DNA from 3 places in the Pseudarthrobacter sp. Y6 genome. Region 2 is predicted to be linked to each of the others. Evidence: predicted binding sites of a transcription regulator. Region 2 holds the regulator's gene; each other region holds the start of a gene.
What was found. The regulator LexA, encoded in region 2, represses DNA repair genes until DNA is damaged. The targets are predictions, from matches to a motif close to TCGAACANNTGTTCGA.
Positions count from the first base shown of each region.

Region 1: the regulator LexA is predicted to act here: its motif matches at 1,427-1,442, upstream of ACQCSW_RS07840 (LysM peptidoglycan-binding domain-containing protein).
Region 3: the regulator LexA is predicted to act here: its motif matches at 1,266-1,281, upstream of ACQCSW_RS05240 (DUF222 domain-containing protein).

Region 1 covers NZ_CP189574.1:1,641,666-1,644,868, reverse strand. Annotated here, with positions in the region: gene ACQCSW_RS07855 (hypothetical protein) at 1-247, opposite strand, end outside; gene ACQCSW_RS07850 (helix-turn-helix domain-containing protein) at 400-615, shown strand; gene ACQCSW_RS07845 (hypothetical protein) at 728-1,300, opposite strand; gene ACQCSW_RS07840 (LysM peptidoglycan-binding domain-containing protein) at 1,449-2,282, shown strand; gene ACQCSW_RS07835 (Rv3235 family protein) at 2,326-2,790, shown strand; gene secA (preprotein translocase subunit SecA) at 2,899-3,203, opposite strand, start outside.
Region 2 covers NZ_CP189574.1:2,929,183-2,932,385, reverse strand. Annotated here, with positions in the region: gene ACQCSW_RS14085 (ATP-dependent DNA helicase) at 1-954, shown strand, start outside; gene lexA (transcriptional repressor LexA) at 1,046-1,792, opposite strand; gene ACQCSW_RS14075 (LysM peptidoglycan-binding domain-containing protein) at 2,226-2,582, shown strand; gene ACQCSW_RS14070 (histidinol-phosphate transaminase) at 2,660-3,203, shown strand, end outside.
Region 3 covers NZ_CP189574.1:1,081,127-1,084,329, reverse strand. Annotated here, with positions in the region: gene ACQCSW_RS05250 (MSMEG_6728 family protein) at 1-350, shown strand, start outside; gene ACQCSW_RS05245 (SDR family oxidoreductase) at 355-1,215, shown strand; gene ACQCSW_RS05240 (DUF222 domain-containing protein) at 1,471-2,967, shown strand; gene ACQCSW_RS05235 (Tex family protein) at 3,151-3,203, opposite strand, start outside.

The sequences.
Region 1 (3,203 bases), 1.3 Mb from region 2:
TGACGTAATGCTGTTCGGTCTCACCCAGGCGGACCTTGGCCCGGACCACATTGTCGGTGGTGAGCTTCTCACCCACCGCAATGGAGTCCCGGGCGGCGTAAACCTCGGTGGTCTGATCAGCGCTGCCAACCAGGGAGATGACTCCCACCACCGATGCCAGGACCAGCAGTACGCCAACCAGCAGGCGGGGATCCTTCCACGACGGCGGTTTCAGCCTGGCACCTGTAGTAGCTGCATCGTGGCTCATGCTCTTCTCCCCCTAGCTCCGGTCCAGACGGTTGACTGCGCCCGGACACCTCATTGTTACGGCATGAGCCCCGGAACAAAAGTCAAAAGCCCAAACAACATCAAACTGTGGATAACCGCACTAGATAGCGCCTTCAATGGCAAAATGGAACTATGCCCAGATTCCTCACTCTCGCCGATGTTGCTGAACAGCTGCAGATCAACTCGCCAGCGGCCTATGCCCTGGTCCGCAGCGGAGAGCTGAAAGCCATACAGGTGGGTGGCCGCGGGCAGTGGCGCGTTGAGGAAAAGATGCTGGAGCAATACATCGAAGAGCGTTACGCCGAGGCCAGCCGCGTGATCCAGGAAGCCAAGGCCAAACAGGGCTGATCCAGGCCCGGGCGTCCGCCTCGGCTACCCCCGTCCGCTGAGTTTTTGTCCAGATAATCGCCTCAAACGGGCCGGAAATCTCGATTATCTGGACAAAAACTCTGGCCCACGGCTAGAGTTCCCCTGCACTCCGTGACCGGAGGGCACCCAGCGCTGCAAAGGGAATCGTGGCAACCTGCCGGACCTGCGATGCCCGCCGGGACTCCCCGGGACTGACCAGCGCCAGATCCAAAAAGTCACCGCCCACCCTGTCAATGACTCCGGCCAGCCCGGAGTCCCTCTCCTGCACGTGGCGCAGAGTAACTGCAAGTTCGGCCCGGTCCCGCGCGAGGCCCCGCAGCGCATGTGCCAATCCGATCCGCCGCCGCACCTGCGAAGTCTCGGCCACGGACACGCGCCCCAGGCCCGCGTAGCGCGCCACCGCGCCATACGGGATCAGGACCTGGTGACGCAACTCGTCCAGGACCAGGGCGTCGGCGCCGGCATGGCTCAGGGTTCCTTCGAAGACGAGCCCACACGCCAGGTGCACGGCCACGTGGCTGTTCAGGGAACCCCGCAAGCGGTCAGCCAGGGCTACGGAGGCTGTTTCTGCTCTTGCCCGCTCAGAGATCTCGGCATCGAAGGCCAGCCGTTCGCCCTCGGCGAACTGTGCCTCCATATCACTGAACAGAGCATCCCAACGCATGGGGCCAAGCGTAGGGTGCGGCTTCATTCGCGGTCAATTCACCAACAACTTCACTCCAGTCTCTGGACAAATCCAGCACAGTTGCGTCAAACTGGTCCTAGATTCATCAAACTGCATCAAACTGCATCAAACGCGAGTTAGGAACACGATGACGGCAGGCACAGCACGGGGGCTCCGCGCAGACGCAGTCATGGCAGCGTCCATCCTCCTGTTGGGATTCTTCCTCTGCATTGCCGGCGGGGGCATGGTGGATCGGTGGCAACTCTCCACAGCCCGCCGGCAAGGCCCGGACGTCGATGACCTTCTTGGTGCCGTGGCTGTTGCCGTGGGGCTGGCCATCGTGGCGTGGTGGATCTTCTCGATGATTTTAGCGTCAGCGGCCGCCGTCCTGGACAGGTCCGGCAGGCGGCGGGCCGCCGACAGGGCAGGCAAGTGCTGCCCGGCATTCATGCGCCGGCTCGCTGTGGCCGCACTATCTGTGCAGCTACTGTCGGCACCGTTGGCTCACGCAGCCGTCCCACCGGCCGGACCCGCCTGGGTACCGACGCAGGAAGCGGCCGTCCAGGACGTACCGGTCCACGGCGTAGCCATCCAGGCCCAGTGGTCCCCCGCAAACGGCCACCGGCAGCTCCCGGAAGCAGAGGGCAAAGTCCCCGCGGACACAGGAGAACAGACCACCCAAGCTCCTGCGGCTGCAGTCCGGCCCGACTGGCGTCCCAGCCCGCCGGTCCCGGACCCCGGCCTGATGGCGGCCCGGCCCGTCCGGGCGGAACAGGGTACGCCTCCGGCATTGAGTGAGGTCACGGTGCTGGCAGGCGACACACTGTGGGACATCGCATCCCGCTACTTGGGCCCGTCGGCTTCGGATGTGGACGTCGCCCTGCACTGGCCTCGCTGGTACGAGGCCAACAAATCCCAGATCGGCGAAAGCCCGCACGTCCTGCTGCCCGGGCAGATTTTGAAAGCACCGTCCACGGCCTAGCCGACGTTCCGACATTCATCAGCTCACGACTAAGGGGAATCACATGTATGCAGTTACGCCAATCCGCTCCGCCACGGTTAACCCGGGCCGCGCGGCAGCAGTCCGCCAGGTTCCTCTGCGCACTACCGCACCGGTCGCGCCGCTGCGTGCGGCAGACGAGACCTCCGAAATCCTGGCGATCACCCGCAGCACAGTGCAGGCGGCTATGGAAGTCCTCGCCGGCATCAGGCCGATTCACCAGCTCGCCCGCCGTCTGGATCCGCGCTGCCTCGCCGTGCTGCAGCACCGTGCGGCCCTGATCCGCCGCGAACAGGCGCGCTCCGCCTCCCCATCCCTGGCCCGGCTGCACAAGAACTCCATGGTGCGCTCTGTCCGCGCCTGCCCGGTCGCCCCGGGCATTTATGAGGCAAGCGCCGTGGTGGTTGACGATGTCCGCGCACGCGCTGTGGCGGTCCGGCTTGAACGCAGCAAACAGGTCTGGCGGGTAACTGAGTTTATGGTCGGCTGAACCGTTTGCCCCCCGAATGCAGAAGTGCCCGGAGCTGAGGCTCCGGGCACTTCCAGTGTCGATCTATTTCAGTGTCAACCTATGGCTGATCAGCCTCGATCCCTGCTGTCAGCGGCGCTTTTTCTTGGCCGGACGCTTGGTGGCGTCCTGCGCTGCAGCCTTGGCGGGATTTCCGGACCGTGATGAAACACGGCCCTCCACCCGGGTCTGGGATGCGCCGTCCTCGCCGGGTGCGGTGTACTGCAGCTGGGCGGGCTTCTCCGGAGCCTCCAGGCCGGCCGCATGGATCTGCGGCTCGACATGCTCGGTGTGGCCACCTGCTGCGTCGGCCACCACCACATCCTGGGCCGGGGTCACCTCAACTTCAAGGTTGAACAGGAAACCGACGCTTTCCTCGCGGATGGCCTCCATCA
Region 2 (3,203 bases):
CTGATGCTGATCCTCGAACTGTGTGAACGGCTCATCGGGGCCCGTGAAAACCGTGAAGTGGTGTGGTTTTCCCGCGCAAGTTCCTTCGATCCGCAACAGGGCTATGCGCAGCCCGACGAGTCAGCTCCGGCCCTGGTCAACATCGCGCCGCTCAGCGTTGCCGGCAAGCTCCGCGAAGGGCTTTTCGCCGGCCACACCGTGGTGCTGACCTCGGCAACGCTTGCCATCGGCTCAGCCTTTGAACCGGCCGCCGGAGGCTTGGGGCTGGTGGGGGAGGGTGCGCCGAGCTGGACCGGGATCGACGTCGGATCGCCCTTTGATTATCCCAAACAGGGGATCCTTTACGTCGCAGGGCACCTCCCCAAGCCAGGCCGCGGGGCGTCGCCGGAGGCACTCGATGAACTTGAGGCGCTGATCCGGGCGTCCGGCGGCGGCGCCCTGTGTCTCTTTTCATCGCGCCGTGCCGCTGAGGAGGCCGCGGAGGCGATGCGTCCCCGGCTCGGCCTCAGCATTCTCTGCCAGGGCGACTCCACCATGACGGCACTCGTGAAGCAGTTCGCGGACGAGCCCGATACCTGCCTCTTCGGAACCATGTCCCTGTGGCAGGGTGTTGATGTTCCGGGTGGATCATGCCGGCTCGTGGTGATCGACCGCATTCCGTTCCCGCGGCCGGATGATCCGCTGATGACCGCGCGGTCCCGCGCCGTTGCGCAGGCCGGCGGAAACGGCTTTATGGCGGTATCGGCGACCCACGCGGCCATCCGCCTGGCCCAGGGCGCGGGCAGGCTGATCCGTTCAACCGGAGACAAAGGCGTGGTGGCCGTGCTTGATTCCCGGCTTGCCACCGAGCGCTACGCCGGATTCCTCCGCGCCGCACTGCCGCCGTTCTGGCCCACCACGGACCGCAGGACAGCGTTCGCAGCCCTGGAGAGGCTGGCCGGGAAGGGCGCCTGACTGAACGCGGACCCGGTATGGCCTTGCAAGCCGGGCCCCGTCCCGCAGCGCACCCTCGTCCTGGCCGGGGCGTGCAGGGCCCGATTGCGTCCTAGAGTGACCGCAGGACCGAGACGACCTTGCCCATGATCGTGGCGTGATCGCCCAGGATGGGCTCATACTGGGTGTTCTGCGGCAACAGCCACGTGTGGCCATCGCGCTGGCGGAACGTCTTCACGGTGGCTTCATCGTCCAGCAGGGCCGCGACAATATCGCCGTTTGCGGCGTCGGCCTGCCGGCGGACCACTACCCAGTCGCCGTCGCAGATGGCGGCGTCCACCATGGAGTCGCCGGCCACGCGCAGCATAAACAGCTCACCTTGGCCCACGAGCTGCCGCGGCAGGGGCATCACGTCTTCCACCACCTGATCAGCAAGGATGGGCCCGCCGGCCGCGATCCGGCCCACCAACGGCACCATGGCGGTGTCCATGGCAGTGGGAAGTTCGGTGACCGTTCCGCCGATGCCGTGCAGGACTGAGGGCTTGGTTGCCCCGCTGGTTTTGGCCGACCCGCCGTCCAGCGTCAACGGCATCAGGACTTCCATGGCGCGCGGACGCTTGGGGTCCCGGCGCAGGTATCCCAGCTTCTCCAGCTGCGACAGCTGGTGGGTCACGCTGGACAAACTCGCCAGGCCCACGATGTCGCCGATTTCACGCATCGACGGCGGATAGCCGTTGTCATTCACCGAGCGCTGGATGGTTTCAAGGATCTTCTTTTGGCGGGCGGTGAGCCCCTTGGGGGTCCGTTGGGGCTGGCGGCGCTGCGGTGTCGCCTTGCCCTCGGCGGCTGGTGCTGCCATGTTCGCCAATGCCTTTCGGTTGCCCGGATCCGCTCCGGCCGCTGGTGCCTGGAACGCCCCGGGGCTGTTTGTCGGAGTTGATTGTCAGACCCTGCTGATCAACTACAGAGGTGGTTGTTCTTTGATCCAAACGTAGGCCAGCCACAGGGCTTTTTCAAACATTTGTTCTAGCGAGTCTCGACAATATTCGTTGATAAGTGCTAAAAATGAAGAAGCAAAGTTCGAATATGTGTTCTACTCGTTGCTTGCGGATTCGAATATTCGAATTATGGACGGCCCAGGCCGGCACCGGCAAGTGGACGCGGAGGGCGCGCCGGGCAGCACAGTATGGTCCAGGAGGGCTCATTTCATGTCAGCTATATCTGCTTCGCAGGACTCGCGTCCGCAACTCATTTCCGTGCAGGACCTCACTTCGCGGCCGTGGTCCGCACCCATGTCGGCCTCGGTTTCGGCGCCCAGGCAGCGCAGGGAATCCTTGCCCCCGCTGCGCCTGACCGGCAGGGGCCGGATTGTCCTCATTGGCATCCCGCTGGTGATCCTCGCCGCAATCCTGCTTTCGCTGGCCGGTTTCCTCAACGCCCCGGCGAAGGCCGCCGATTCCGCCGCCGACCTGTCGTTGACGCCAACAGTCTCGGTCACAGTGCAGCCCGGACAGTCGCTCTGGGCCATTGCCGGTACCGTGGCGCCCGAGCGTGATCCCCGTGATGTCATCGCGGATATCGCTCAGTTGAACAACCTTTCCGCCGGGGGTGTTGTCCCCGGGCAGCAGCTCTTCGTCCCCACCAAGTAGGTGCCTTCGGGCTCGGGGGCGTGCCGCAGCAACCCGTCACATTTTCAGGCCGTCTGCTTCGGACCTAAACTGTTCAGGTGAATGACCAGCTAGAGCGTCTGAACAGACTTCCCCTCCGGACCAACCTCCGCGGACTGACCCCGTATGGTGCCCCGCAGTTGGATGTACCTATCCTGCTGAACGTCAACGAAAACACCCATGGCGTCCCGGCGGACGTGCGGGCCGCGATCAGCGTGGCCGTGACGGAAGCCGCGGCAGGCCTCAACCGCTACCCGGACCGTGAGTTCACCGAGCTCCGGGAAGCGCTGGCCGAATATCTCGGCCACGGTCTTGATGCCACCAACATTTGGGCGGCCAACGGGTCCAACGAGGTCCTCCAGCAGATTCTCCAGGCTTTCGGCGGACCCGGGCGCACGGCCCTGGGTTTCCCGCCCACGTACTCCATGTATCCGCTCCTGGCCAGTGGCACGGACACCGGGTACATCGTAGGGCAGCGGGCGGATGATTACGGGCTCAGTGCTGAGTCGGCCGCCTCGCAGGTCAAAGAGCTTCAGCCCAACATCGTTTTCCTCTGCTCGCCGAACAACCCCACCGGCACGGGCCTGGGCCTGGACGTTGTGG
Region 3 (3,203 bases), 1.8 Mb from region 2:
CCGGCGCTCCTGAAGACGGCTACTCCCCGGTTTACGTCGACGACGGCTCCCGCCGCCCGTCCAAGCAGCCGCGCAAGCTGCCGCCCAAGCAGCTCGTGAAGAAGCCCACCCGGAAGCGCCAGGCGCAGGAGGAAGCATTCGCCACCCTCCCCGGCAAGACCACCGTCGCGGTTTCGTTTGAGGACGGCAACAAGTTCGCTGTCGGGCACGTCCTGGGCCGTCCCATCACGCTCGACGACGGCCGGTTCGGCCGCACCTTCAGCGTCACCGAGGTGATCGACCGGTCCGCGTTCGATTACCCGGCCCTCCTGCAGGACCCCCGGGTGTTCTTCCCGGTCCCCGCTCCCTGAGTCCGTGACCATCCTCCTGGCCGGCTGCGGCGATCTTGGCACCGAAGCGGGCCTGCGCTTCGCCGCGGCAGCGCATCGGGTGGTGGGCTGGCGCCGTTCACCCGAGAAACTGCCCTCTGCGATTGAAGGTGTGGCGGCGGACCTGGGCTCCACGGACCTGCCCGCCGTCCCTGCGGACACCACCGCCGTCGTCGTGGCCGTTGCGGCTGACTCACCCACAGAAGCGGCCTACCATGCCGCCTATGTGGACGGGCTGACGCACGTCCTGGACGCCCTGGAGCGCGACGGCGTGACGCCGCGGCGGGTGCTTTTTGTGTCCTCCACCGCTGTCTACGGGGACGCCGGCGGTGGCTGGGTTGATGAGAGTACGACGGCGGCACCTGGCGGTTTCTCGGGACGTATCCTCCTCGAGGCGGAGGAACTCCTGGTTTCGCGGTTGCGCGGCACTGGTACTTCGCCTGTTGTGTTGCGGCTGGGCGGGATCTACGGTCCGGGCCGAACCAGGCTGATCGACCAGGTCCGTAGCGGGACTGCGGTGCTTCCCGACGAGCCCCGCTTTACCAACCGGATCCACCGGGACGACGCCGCTGCGGCGATCGTCCACCTGGCCACTATGGAAGCTATGCCTGAGCCGGTATATGTCTGTGTGGACAACTCTCCCGCTGATCTTGGGGACGTACTGCGGTTCCTGGCCGCCGAAATGGGCTATCCCGAACCACCGGCCGGTCCGGCCGGCGAGGCCCGCGGCGGAAACAAACGCTGCAACAATGCGCTGCTCCGCGGGACCGGGCTCGAGTTCACCTACCCGACGTTCCGGGAAGGTTACCGGGCAGTTCTGGCACGCACCGGAGTCCGCCACCCGTAGTCTCCGGGCGCGAACGGACACTTGGGGTCCTGCCCCCGACGACCCCGCGCGCGAACGGACGTTTGGGTTCCACAATGTTGGCGCGAAGGGACACCTAAGCCCCTGCTGCGCGCGAGGGGACACTTGCGGCCCTGAATTGCCGCGAGACTGCTGGAGGCTCGGATCGTGGCTTTGAGCGTTCTCCTGGTCTCAGAGTTATTCACATAGCCATTCATCCACGCCGTTATTGTCACACCCTCCCGGGATGATTTGAGTATGGATAGCAGAGCAGCTGTTGAGACGGCGGAGGCACTTTCGGCGACCTTCGCTGAGCTTGCTGTTTCGATCCGTGGCGCTGCTAAAGACTCAGGTTCCGGGGATCCTGATCCGCTGCGCCGTCGGGCCGATATGGCCTTGCAGACTCTGGCTGCCCTCTCCCTCGGGGAAGCGAAGATGGCGGCTCTGAAGGTCCAGGCGGCCTCCGACTATGCCGACGCCGCCCAGACCATTGCGGGCCCTGCCGAGTCCCCGCAGGACCACACTGGACAGGAGATGTCTGTAGTCGCGGAGGTCGCCTGCGTGCTGACGGTCAGCGAACGCGCCGCCAGTGCTCTGCTTGCCGAGGCGCACGTGCTGACCACGGCCCTGCCGTTGACGCTGTCGGCGCTGCAGGACGGGACGATTTCGTGGCAGCACGCCCGGATCATGGTCGACGAAACCGTAAACCTGGACCCTGACGGCGCCCAAGCTCTCGAGGCGCATTTCCTGGATCCCGACGCCCCAAACCATGCAAGGGGTTGCCCTGCAGGTGGGCTCATCCCCGGGCGGTTCCGGCACAAGGCCCGGACGTGGCGGGAACGGCATCACCCGGTGAGCATCGAAAAACGCCACGCACGCGGTGTCCAGGATCGACGGGTGGAGTATGCCCCGGACCGGGACGGCATGGCTTGGCTCTCCGCCTACCTTCCCGCTGATCAGGCGGCGGGGATCTGGGACCGGACCACCACCGCAGCACGCGCCCTCCAAGGGCCTCATGAGGACCGGACCCTCAGCCAGATCCGCGCCGACATCGCCGCCATGTGGCTGCTCGGCAGCAACATCGCCGGCGGCGGAACCGATGGGGTGGCGGGTGTGACCGGCGGCATCGGCGAAACCGGCATGGCAGCGGGTGAAGGTGTTCCGTCGCCGCGGGCGCAGGTCCTCGTCACGGTCCCGGTCATGTCGCTGCTGGGCCTCACGGACGAGCCGGCCATGCTGGATGGGTACGGGCCGATCCCGCCGTCCATGGCCCGACGTCTCGTCGCAGACGGCGCCGAGTCCTTCCACCGGGTCCTGATCGACCCCCGCGACGGGGCTCCGCTCGAGATCGGCCGGACCAGCTACCGGCTCACGAAAGCCCAACGCCAATGGCTCAGGCTACGCGACGGGAAATGCCCGTTCCCCGGCTGCAGCAACCACTCCCTCGACAACGAAGCCGACCACATCCTCGCCTGGGCCCACGGCGGCACCACCGGTATCAACAATCTCGGCCATCCCTGCCCCAAACACCACAGACTCCGCCACACCACAGCCTGGACACCCACCACCGCCACCAAAAACGAACCACCCGGCTGGAGATCACCCACCGGACGGCACTACGCCAGCGAACACCCGGACTGGGAACCACCCCACTGGCCAGACCACCTTCAAGCAATGGCCGAACATATGGCCAAGAATCTGGCCGAACACCCGGAGCCAGCGATGCCCGGACCGAGTCCTGTCCGAACACCTTGAGCTGGATCGTGACCTCGCAATGCCCGAAGATCCGCTGCTGCACTGCCGCTGTCTGACGACGATCTCCCAGACAGGCCGCGCCAGAAGTCGCGTTCCCGCACTGGGCACTACTTCTGGGTTCGGAGGCCAAGGCGGCCGTCTGACTGGAGGAGTTCCTCCACGCAGCCTCCGCTGAGCACGTAGCTACTTGCCGAGGCCAGCTCTACGCAGCGCCTCGGCCATAGCGGTGTTTGCAG